One region of the Micromonospora sp. NPDC049301 genome, then DNA from elsewhere that is predicted to be linked to it. Evidence: riboswitches for the same ligand, from Rfam matches in the RefSeq annotation. Region 1 holds a riboswitch; the other holds the start of a gene.
What was found. A riboswitch is a leader RNA that binds a small molecule or an ion and turns the genes downstream of it on or off. The one in region 1 is predicted to bind cyclic di-AMP.
Positions count from the first base shown of each region.

Region 2: another riboswitch for cyclic di-AMP. It lies ahead of AB0K07_RS01410 (NlpC/P60 family protein); the one in region 1 lies ahead of AB0K07_RS03680 (hypothetical protein).

Region 1 is NZ_JBFAQO010000001.1:773,000-778,721, forward strand. It holds gene AB0K07_RS03675 (carbonic anhydrase) at 172-885, shown strand; gene AB0K07_RS03680 (hypothetical protein) at 944-1,963, opposite strand; cyclic di-AMP (ydaO/yuaA leader) riboswitch at 1,968-2,098, opposite strand; gene AB0K07_RS03685 (YibE/F family protein) at 2,265-3,641, opposite strand; gene AB0K07_RS03690 (heavy metal translocating P-type ATPase) at 4,094-5,722, shown strand, end outside.
Region 2 is NZ_JBFAQO010000001.1:294,869-300,590, forward strand. It holds gene AB0K07_RS01405 (hypothetical protein) at 1-2,932, opposite strand, end outside; cyclic di-AMP (ydaO/yuaA leader) riboswitch at 3,255-3,391, shown strand; gene AB0K07_RS01410 (NlpC/P60 family protein) at 3,467-4,444, shown strand; gene dcd (dCTP deaminase) at 4,505-5,083, opposite strand; gene AB0K07_RS01420 (pyridoxamine 5'-phosphate oxidase family protein) at 5,183-5,722, shown strand, end outside.

The DNA of each region.
Region 1 (5,722 bases):
GCCCTCGGGGCTCCGCCCGATGACCGCCCGGGGCCAACGTATGAAATCTATATCACGCATATCTTGACGCATCTTGTGGTGCGTGTGACCGTGGAGCCCGAGCCAGCGCTCGTCGCCGGCCCCCGTGAAGAGCCGGTTGAGCAGGTCAAAAGCGTGGAGACGAGGTGCGGGATGAGCAATCCCGGTACACCCGGCGGGCAGCCGGGTCCGCAGCGGACCACGGACCCGGTGCCGGCCGATCCGGCCCAGGCGTACGCCGAACTGGCTGCCGGCAACCGCCGCTTCGTCAGCGGCGCCCCGCGCCACCCCAACCAGGATGCCGGGCACCGGGCCGCGGTGGCGGACGGGCAGCACCCGTTCGCGGTGATCGTCGGCTGCTCCGACTCCCGGTTGGCCGCTGAGATCATCTTCGACCGTGGGCTGGGTGACCTGTTCGTGGTCCGCACCGCCGGGCACACCGCAGGCCCCGAGGTGCTGGGCAGCGTGGAGTACGCGGTGACCGTGCTGGGCACCCCGCTGGTGGTGGTGCTCGGTCACGACTCGTGCGGCGCGGTGCAGGCGACCCGCGAGGCGGTCACCACCGGCGCCCAGCCCCTGGGGCACCTCCGCGCCGTCGTCGACGCCGTGCTGCCGAGCCTGCGCCGTGCCGAGGCCGAGGGGGTCGACGACATCGACGGCATCGTCGACATCCACATCGCACAGACCGTCGAGACGCTGCTCGGACAGTCTCCCGTGCTGGCCGCTGCGGTGGCGCAGGGGCGGTGCGCGGTGGTGGGGGTGTCGTACCGGCTCGCCGCCGGAGCCGTGCGTCCGGTGGCCGCCGTGCCGGCCGCGACGGTCGCCGGCGCGGCCGGCGCCAGCATCCCGGTCGCGCCCGCCACCTGACACACGGCGAGGGCCGTCCCGCCTGACGCGGAACGGCCCTCGACGCGGAGCACGCAGGTCAGAGCAGCGACATGTGCACGTGGTCGGTGTGGTTCGACGGCCCGCTGTACGACTTCCAGCCGGTCGCCGGGAACCAGATCTGCCGGTTCCAGATCACGTAGTAGATGCCGAGCCGGTCGGCGTTGCGGATGAGGAACGCGGCGACGTTGTTGCCGTACGTCCGGGTGTCCTCGTTGTGCCACGGGCTGAAGCCGCTCTTCTGCAACGACCAGTCACAGGCGCGGCCCTTCGGGTGCTCCCACGGGCCGCCGGAGCGGTAGCAGCCGACGAACCGGTTGAAGCCGGCTCGCTTGACCTCCTTGTACGCGTGCAGGGTGCGCGGGGTGACGCAGCCCGAGGTGGTCGGGTCATCCTCACTGCACGACTCGGACTTCCAGTCACCGTCGGCGGTCCGTCCGGGGCCGAGCCGGGCGACCGGCGAGGTGGCCGACACCAGCCCACCGGTGAAGCCCTTCCCACCGACCAGCGCGAGCGCCTTGTCCGCGTCGCGCTTCTCCTTCGCCATCAGGGCGGTCTGCTTCTGCTGCTCGCGGACCTCCGCGTCGAGGGCAAGCTTGGCCTGCTCGGCGCGAGCCTTCACCGCGTTGACCTCGGCGAGCTTCTTCTCGTTGACCATGTTCATCTCGTCGAGCGCGGCGGCGCGCTGGACGAACGAGTCGGGGGCGTCACTCTCCAGCAGCATCGCCATCGGGCCGATCCGGCCGGTGCGGTACGACTGGGCGGCGATCTGCCCGACCTGTGGGGCGAGTGCGTCCAGGTCGGCCTTGGCCCGGTCGACCTCCAGCGCCAGCTGCAGCTGCTTCTTCTTGGACTTGTCCAGCCTGGACTTGGCGGCGGAGTAGTCGCGGTTGGTCTTCTCGATGACGTCGTTGAGCAGCTTGGGCTCGCCGTCCTCCTCGTGCCCGGACGGTGTGGGGGTCGTCGGGGCGGCCTGTGCCGGGAGGGGTCCGGCGAGCACGGTCAGTGCGGCGATCACGGCCACCACGGGTGTCAACCAGCGGCGTAGGGGTGCCGTCACAATGTTCCCTTCCGTCGACCGCCGACCGGGTTAGCTGACGGGTTCGGGGCGGAAGTGGCCCCTACCGCTGTCGCGGATTCACCCCACGTACCTGGGTTCCCGGCTCGCCGGTTGGCGATTGGGCGGTGGTACCGCAGACGCTGCTTCGCGCCTTCGGCGGTAACCGGCAGCGAGGTTACCCGAGAGTCCACCGGCTGAGCTACGCCCGGATGCCGACTAAAAGTGTCATTTCGCCATGGCGCTGAGTGACCAGTGACGTGGTTCTCAGGGCGGACGCCCCACCTGGTCACGCTGAGGAGTGTCACCATGCCGTATCCGTGCTCCTGTTCGGCTCTGGCCACCGGTCGGTGGCGGTGGACGAGGGGGTGGTCCGCGCCGGGTCGGGCGATGTGGGGTCGTGTCGATCCGTGCGCGGGGAAATCAGGGCGGCCAGTGCCTCGGCCCGGTCGGGCTGGGGTCGCGGGGCGGGCGCGTCCTCGGCGTGCGCGGGGCCCTGCCGGCCGGCTGCGGTCACCATCGCGGCCAGCCCGGTGGTCAGCGGTACGGCGGCGATCAGACCGAGCGTCGCCACCGCGCTGCGGACGATCTCCTGCGCGAGGAACTCGCTGGTCAGGATCTGCCCGATCGGCCGCGAGTCGGCGGTGAGCAGGAGCAGCAGCGGCAACGAGGCGCCCGCGTACGCCAGCACGATGGTGTTGACGGTGGAGGCGATGTGCGCCCGGCCGACCCGGGTCGCCGCCCGGTAGAGCTGCAGCCGGCTCAGCCCGGGGTTGGCGTTGGCCAGCTCGGTCACGGTGGCCGCCTGGGTGACCGTCACGTCGTCGAGCACACCGAGCGAGCCGATGATGATCCCGGCGAGCAGCAGGCCGTGCAGGTCCACGTCGGCCTGGAACATCGACAGGGTGGTGGCGTCCTCGCTGCCGAAGCCCGTGAGGTGGGTGGCGGCGGTGGCGATGGTGGCGAGCACGCCGGTGAGCACCAGGCTGCCGAGGGTGCCGAGCACCGCCACCGAGGTCTGCGCGGTGACCCCGTGCGTCAGGTAGAGCACCACGAACATGATCAGCGCGGCGCCGACCACCGCCACCAGCAGCGGGGACCGGCCCGCCCCGATGCCGGGCAGCACGAAGGTGAGCAGGATGGCGAAGCTGGCGGCCAACCCGGCCAGGGCGGCCAGGCCCCGCCAACGGCCGAACGCGACGATCGCGGCCGCGAAGATCACCGCCAGCCACAGCAGCGGTGCGGCGCGCTGGTGTTCGGCGATGTTCCAGCTGCTGGCGGCGGGATCGGTCGGATCGGTCAGCTGGACCAGGATGACCTCGTCGCCGACCTCGACGCGGGGTGCACCGGGGCCGGCGGGCACCGGCGTCTGGACCTGCTGGCCGGAGGCCGGCCCGTCGTTCATTCGGACGTCCACCGTGCCGCACGGCCCGTCCCCGGCGCTCGGTGTGCCCTCGGGGCTCGGCGCCGCCGGTGGGCACGGCTCGGTCACCACCCGGGTCACCGTGCCGTGGTGGCGCGGCACGTTCGCGCCGCCGTCGGTCTGCGGTGACCCGTCACGCGGCCAGAGCACCACCGCGGCGAGCACGGTCACGACGAAGAGAGGCACCACGGTCGCGATGAGGATCCGTCGCACCCGGGGCGGGGCGGACGGAGCGGAACGGCTGTGGTCGGAACCCAATGCGAGACTCCCAACGATCCGGTGCGAGGTACGTGCCGGCGGGCCTGTCGGTTCACCGCCGCCGCGGGAATGCGGCGACGAGCGTGCCGGATCGCTGGATGGCGACTGCGTGATCACGGACGGTGAGAGACCAGCCCGTGCGGCGGGAGGCGACGCCACGGCGTGGCGGCACCTCTGCCCGGCTGCGCAGCGGGATCCGGAGGGCCATCGTCGGAAATGCTAACCAGCCCGACCGGGGGATGCAGGTCGTGACGGAGTGTCGGGTGGTCGAACCGCCCGTGTGGGCGTTTCCGGACCGGCATGTTGGAGTCATGCCCGCACCGTCACCGCACGACCCCGACCGCGCCGGCGGCGACCAGCGACACGCCGGGCCCGACGGCCATCAGCGACACGCCGACGGCGGGTCTGGGCAGCGCGGCGGGCACGACAAGCACGCCGGGCACGACCCGGCGATGTTCCGTCGCCGGTTCTGGGTCTGCCTGGTGCTCACCGTGCCGGTGGTGCTGACCAGCCACCTGGTGCTGGACCGGCTCGGCCCCGGGCCGGACGTCCCGGGTCGATCCTGGGTCGGGCCGGTGCTCGGCTCGGTGGTGTTCTGGTGGGGCGGCTGGCCGTTCCTGGTCGGTGCGGTCCGCGAGGTCCGCGACCGGGCGCCGGGCATGATGCTGCTGGTCGCGATGGCCATCACCGTCGCGTACGCGGCGTCACTGGCCGCCAGCGTGGGCGCCTTCGACCTGGACTTCTGGTGGGAGCTGGCCGCGCTGGTCACCATCATGCTGCTGGGGCACTGGCAGGAGATGAAGGCCATCGGTCAGGCCCGGGGTGCGCTCGCGGCGCTGGCCGCGTTGCTGCCCGACGATGCGGAGCGGGTGGCGGCGGACGGGGGTGTCGAGTCGGTGCCGGTGGCCGAGCTGCGGGTCGGCGACACGGTGCTGGTCCGACCGGGTGGCCGGGTTCCGGCGGACGGCCGGATCGTCGACGGTGGGGCCGAGCTGGACGAGTCGATGATCACGGGGGAGTCGCGCCCGGTCGCCCGCTCGACAGGGGAGCGGGTGGTGGCCGGCACGGTCGCCACCGACTCGGCGATCCGCGTCCGCGTCGAGGCGCTGGGTGAGCAGACCGCGCTCGCCGGCATCCAACGGATGGTCGCGCAGGCGCAGCGCTCCGGCGGGCGGGCCCAGCTGCTGGCGGACCGGTTCGCCGCAGCGCTGTTCTACCTGGCCGCCGGCACGGCCGTGCTGACCGTGCTGGTCTGGACCGTGGTCGGCCAGCCCGACGAGGCGGTGGTCCGCGCGGTCACCGTCCTGGTGATCGCCTGCCCGCACGCGCTCGGACTGGCCATTCCGCTGGTCGTCGCGCTCTCCACCGCGCTGGCCGCGCGATCCGGGATCCTGGTCAAGGACCGGTTGGCGCTGGAGCGGATGCGGACCGTCGACGCGGTGCTGTTCGACAAGACCGGCACCCTGACCCGGGGCGAGCACGCGGTCACCGACCTGGTGACGGCGTCCGGCGTCGGGCGGGACGAGGTGCTGCGGATCGCGGCCGGCGTGGAGTCGGACAGCGAGCATCCGCTGGCTCGGGCGATCGTGGCGGCAGCCGGGAGCACCGGCCCGGCCCCGGCCGCCGGGTTCCGGTCGCTGCCGGGCCGCGGCGTGCAGGCCACCGTCGACGGTACGCCGTACGCGGTGGGCGGCCCGGCGCTGCTGCGGGAGCTGAGCCTGTCGCTGCCGGGCGAGCTGGAGGCGGCGATCGGGCGGTGGTCGGCTCGGGGCGCCGCGGTGCTGCACCTGGTGCGGCTGCCGGACACCGTGCTCGGCGCGTTCGCACTGACCGACGAGGTGCGTCCGGAGGCCCGGGAGGCCATCGTCGAGCTGCGCGCCGAGGGCGTCCGCACCATCGCCATGATCACCGGTGACGCCCGCCCGGTGGCCGAGGCGGTCGCCGCCGAACTCGGCTTCCGGCAGGGCGTCGACGAGGTCTTCGCCGAGGTGCTGCCGGCGGAGAAGGACAGCCGGGTGGCCGAGCTTCAGCGGCGGGGGTTGACCGTGGCGATGGTCGGTGACGGGGTGAACGACGCGCCG
Region 2 (5,722 bases), 480 kb from region 1:
GATCACGCGGTTCCGATTTCCAGGGGAACCGGTCCACGGTGAAGCCGTGCGACTCCTCCTGGGAAAGCTGGAACAGCCGCCATTTGACCCGGTCGCCCTCGTGCGCCGTGTACGTCGTGGTGTACGCCGCGCCGTGCGTCCGCTGGTCGTAGACCCTGGACGGGTCGGCGCCCCGGCGACCCTCGAACGGTTCCAATCGGTAGCTCAGCCCGACCACCCCCTGGTCGTCGGGGCTGGACGGGAACTTGGGCGGATAGATGGGCACGCCGTCCGGTGTGACGAACTGGTCGTCGTTCGGATCGTTCGGATCGGCCGGCTTGAACATCGGTACGTGGTCCTCGACGAAGACCGAGAAGTTTCGGTAGTCCTTGTCGTCGATGGGCTTGCCGTGGTAGTCGGTGCCCGGTGAACAGTGGATGTCGACCACCGTCCCGACCCGGAGCGTCGTACCGGTCTTCGGATCGTGGTACGTGCAGCCCGCCGGGTGCACCGAGGCTCCGCCGAGCAGGCCGTTGTCCTGGTGCACGTTCGGGAAGAAGTGGTCGTGGAAGCTGCTGGTGGCGAAATCCTCGTGGACGAACGACCGGTAGGTGATCGTCTGATTGCGGTCCGCGCCCTGGTCGTAGTTCCACCCGTTCGCGGCACCGTCGGAGGTCAGCACGTCGAACTGGACGAGGTGCTGGTGGATTCCCGCCTCGTTGGTGATCTGGGCGCGGTCGAACACGTTACCGCCGAAGTTCTCCGGCAGTTCGTTGGTGAAGTTGTAGACCACGCAGTCGCCGACGTTGAACAGGGGCGCGAACGGCTCGGGTTTTCGGCCGTCCAGGACCGCCTGTTTCTGGTCCTGGAGGACGTACACCCGGGCCTGCGGGTTCTTCCAGCGCAATTCCTCGTTGTAGTACTGCGCCACCTGGATCGCCGCCACGTCGAAGGTCTTCACCGGCGTCGGCCGGCCGTCCGAACGGGTGGCCGGGCAGGGGTTCTGGAAGAACCCGCCGGGTGTCTGCGCACCCGCATCGGCCGCGTCCCGCTCGAGCTGGGTGGGCGGGAAGACGCCGACGGCCTGTCGGGAGGCGACCCCGAGCGGTGGCTTCGGCGCCTTGAACCCGAACTTCCCGGGCACGAAGTGCGGATAGCCCGGCTTGGTCGCCGTCGGCGCGGGTGGCGGGTTGATGCCGGACACCGCCGGCTGGTAGTCGAAGTCCTCGAGCGGCAGCAGCGCTGGCACGATCGTGCCGTCGGGCAGCTTCCGGGTGCCGTCCTCCAGTTTGTCGTGGGTGCGGTTCAACGCCCACATCCCGTTGGCGAAGTGCGGGTAGAGGTGGCAGTGGAAGATCACGTCACCGAACGTCGCCGGCTTGGTGTCGTGCGCCGAGCCCGCTCCGCCCTCGGGCATGAGCGCGTAGTGGGCGCCCGGGGACACCGCCTGCACGTCGAGGATGTTGGTGACCGACATGTGGTGGCTCGGCTTGCTCACCTCGGCCAGACCGCCCTCGTCCTTCGGGTCGAAGGGCCACCGGTTGACGTGCCAGTGGAAGGTGTGGGTCTCCCGTTCGGCGGCGTGCAGCAGCCGGATCTGCATCGGCTCACCGCGGTAGTTCGCGAAGACGAGGTCGCCGCCGCCCGGGTCGCCGTACGCCCAGGACGACAGGGCGGTCTCCTCGCCGTGGCAGGCCTGGGCGTCGAAGCCCTGACCGGCACGGCTCGCCTGCGGACAGCCGATCTCCTCCCGGTTGAACCCGGGTTCGGCGCGGTAGTTGAAGGCGAACCACTCCAGCTTCACCGGAATCTCACCCTGAACGAGTGCGTCCGCGTCCCCGCCGGAGAGCCCGGGCAGCGTGCCCCGCTTGAGTTTGCTCAGCTCAGCGGCCGTCGGGTCCACGCACTCGCCGTCGGCCCGATCGTCGTCGGCGCCGTCCTGTCCGCGACAGAACCGGGTGAGAATGCCGGACGCCGCTTCCACTTCGTCGTGCATGAAGATCACGTGTTCGCGGTGGTCCGGCGCGCCGGACGCCGGGTCCTTGATGACGGCGCGGGTGCCGGAGGTGAGTGGCGCTCCGGTGCGCGCGTCCACCCAACTGGTGCCGGCCTTCTCCACCACGATCGCGCCGAATGCGCCGAAGGAGTGGGACCCGATCGCATTGCCGGCCCCGGTCTCGACCGACGAGAGATCCGCGCCGTCGTTGAAGTGGAACTCGCCCTCCACCGTCGCGGAGTACCGGTATGTGCCGCTGGCTCCGGGTGCCACCGTCGAGTCGGGGTTCGAGCCGGCCGCCGTCCCGTCCGACCCCTTGACGTCGTAGGCCAGTCCCTCCATGTGGATGGAGGCCGCGGGCGCCGCAGCAGGGTTGAAGTCGTTGTGTGGCCGGGTCCGCGCCGGCGCGAACCGGCGTGGTTCGGGCGTAACCGTGCCCGCTGCCGCCAACTGCTCGCCGGGCAGCAGGAAGATCGAGTTGTCCCGGACGAACGACGGTGCGGCCTCGTGGAGCCGGTTGGTGAACCGGATCGTCACGCAGTCGCCCCGGTGCGCGCGGAGCACCAGGGGCTCGATCAGATCCGCCTGGTGGAACGGATCGGCCGCCTGGGCGAACTCCTGACGGACCCTCCCGATGTTCTCGTCGAGAACGTACATCCGGCCTTCCGGCACCACGTCCCCGAAGCGGTTCAGGAAGATCGGGATGTTGATCAGCGAGACGTCGAAGGACCGTGCCGGCGCGCCCGCCACGCACGGACTGCCGGGATTCGTCGCCTTCGGTGGAAGGTCGGCCGCCATCGATGTGGACATCGCCCAGACCGCGCCGCCCGTCAGCGCCAGCCACGCGCCGGCGAGCAGTCCGCCGGCTAGGTACGTCCAGCGGCGTCTCCCCCTGGCTCGGACGACCACCGTCACCGCAACCACGCCCAACAGGGCGAGCTGGGTAACCTCCGCCATGCCTGTTTGCACCGTGCCTCCCTCGTCGACGGTGTGCGCGTCTGACCGCGGGAGAGCAACCTCCGGTATGTCTTGTAGATCCACGCCCCCGTGATCTATCGACGATGACCAATCTAGCCGCTGCGCAGCGGTATGTAAATGAATTACTACTCAGAGAGAATGCTCGTAGTCTTTTGCCGGCCGTCGCTGCGATCGGTCGACGGCGGCCGCGCCGCGAATTGGTACGGAGTGTCACGGCCCCCCCGGTTGCGGATTGGTAACGGCCGTCTCTACTCTGGTCATTCGTCGGGCCGACAGCAGCTCCGCCCACCCGGGCGGTAACGGACCGACACCGCCGAGTCGCTTCCGAGCGAGCCGGGGACCCAGGTTTTCCGGGGTGAATCCGCAGCCACTGCGGTAGGGCGTCCACCTTCCCGCCCGAACCCGTCAGCTAACCCGGTAGGCGGTCAGGAAGAAGGAGTACGGAACCCGGTGGCTCACCATGCCCCGCGGCCGTCGTCCGAGCGGTCGGCGTCAGCCGGCCCGACGTCGATCGTGCCGCGCCCACGCTGGTCCCGCTTCACCACCTCCCTCGCCGCACTGGTCGGCGTCGCCGTCGTCCTGACGGGCAGCGCCACGGCCGCCCACGCCGACCCGTCCGTCGCCGAGATCGAGCGCCAGATCGACGCCGACTGGAACAAGCTCGAACCGATCATCGAACGGCACAACGCCACCCGCGTCGACCTGGCCGCCAAGCGCAGGCAGGCTGACGCGCTGGCCGCCCGGATCGCCCCGCTGGAGCGCCAGGTCGACGCCGCGATGGACAAGGTCAGCTCCCTGGCCGTCCGCGCGTACAAGGGCGAGAACGTCTCCACCGTCAACGCCGTGCTGGGCAGCAGCTCGCCCAGCGAGGTGGTCGGGCAGCTCGAGATGCTCGACCGCTTCGCGCACGACCAGCAGCAGGACGTACGGCAGGTGTCCGACCTGCGCGACGAGCTGGCCCGGCAGAAGGCGCCCCTGGACGAGATGGTCGCCCAGCTGACCCGCACCGAGGCCCAGCTGGCGGCCAAGAAGAAGCAGATCAACGAGGAGATCGACCGGCTGCAGAAGCTGCGCCTCAAGGTGTACGGCAACGGTGGCGGCGGGCCGCTGCGTCCGGCGCCCTGCCCGGCCAGCTACCCCGGCGGCGGTGCCGGCGTGGCGGTCAAGTTCGCCTGCGCGCAGATCGGCAAGCCGTACGTGTGGGGCGCCGAGGGCCCGAACTCGTACGACTGCTCGGGGTTGATGCTCGCCGCCTGGGCCAAGGCCGGGGTGTCGCTGCCGCACAACGCCGCCCAGCAGAGCCGGGTGACCAAGGACGTGAGCAGGGCCGACCTGCGCCCCGGTGACCTGGTCTTCTACTACAGCGACATCCACCACGTCGGCATGTACGTCGGCGGCGGCTGGGTCGTGCACGCCTCGCAGGCCGGTCAACCGATCAAGATGAAGAAGGTCGACGACGGCCCGATCCACAGCTACGGCCGCCCGGGCTGATCCCGGACGACCGAGGGGGCCCGTCGCGATTCGTCGCGGCGGGCCCTCGTCGTCACGGCGTCAGCGGGTCGGCCAGGTGCGCCAGTGCTGCCAGGCGCGGCTCGGCGTCGGCCCCCGCTGGCCCTGGTAGCGCGACCCGTACACCACCGAGCCGTACGGGTGCTCGGCCGGCGAGGACAGCCGGAAGATGCAGAGCTGCCCGATCTTCATGCCCGGCCAGAGGGTGATCGGCAGGTTCGCCACGTTGGACAGCTCCAGCGTCACGTGCCCGGAGAAGCCCGGGTCGATGAAGCCGGCGGTGGAGTGCGTGAGCAGGCCGAGCCGGCCCAGGCTCGACTTGCCCTCCAGCCGGCCGGCGAGCTGGTCGCCGAGCGAGATCACCTCCAGCGTCGAGGCGAGCACGAACTCCCCCGGATGCAGCACGAACGGCTCGCCGTCGGGCACCTCGACGGCCGAGGTGAGGTCGTCCTGCTGCATGGCCGGGTCGATGTGGGTGTAGAGGTGGTTGTTGAAGACCCGGAACAGCCGGTCGAGTCGTACGTCGATGCTGGACGGTTGGACCAGGGTGGGCTCGAACGGCTCCAGGCCCAGCGTGCCGGCCTTGATCTCGGAGACCAGGTCGCGGTCGGAGAGCAGCATCCGACCACCATAGCGGCGTCGGCCGCGCGGGCAGGATTCGGTGCCGGTGACCAGCGCGTCGAGGTCGCTGCTCGTACATTTGTTCGATAGAATGCCCGCATGGCTTCCTGGTCCGATTTCGCCGCCGACGAGCCCCGACTCGCCGACGGGATCCGCGTTCTCCTCCAGCAGTACGGGCCGGGCTTCGGCTACCTGGCCACGGTCCGCGCCGACGGCGGGCCCCGGGTCCATCCGGTCTCCCCGGTCATCACCGATGAGGGCCTCTTCTGCTTCATCATCGACTCGCCGAAGCGCCGCGACCTCGAACGCGACGGTCGCTACGCGCTGCACTCGTTCCCGCCGGAGGAGAGCGACGACGAGGCGTACGTGGCGGGGCGCGCCTGGCCGGTGACCGATCCGGCCCGGGTGGCGCGGCTGGCGCAGAGCGCCCGGGCGGAGCCGCAGGTCGACTGGCGGCTGTTCGAGTTCACCGTCGACGTGGCGATGCTGACCCGCCGAGACCAGCACGCCATGGGCATCCCGGGTGGCGCGCCGGGCCGGCCGGCCGTCCAGGTCTGGCTCGACCCGCACGCCCCGCCGGCGGCGGCCCCGCCGGTCGCCGTACCGCAGACGCGCCCGGCGCGTCGCAGCCGTGACGTC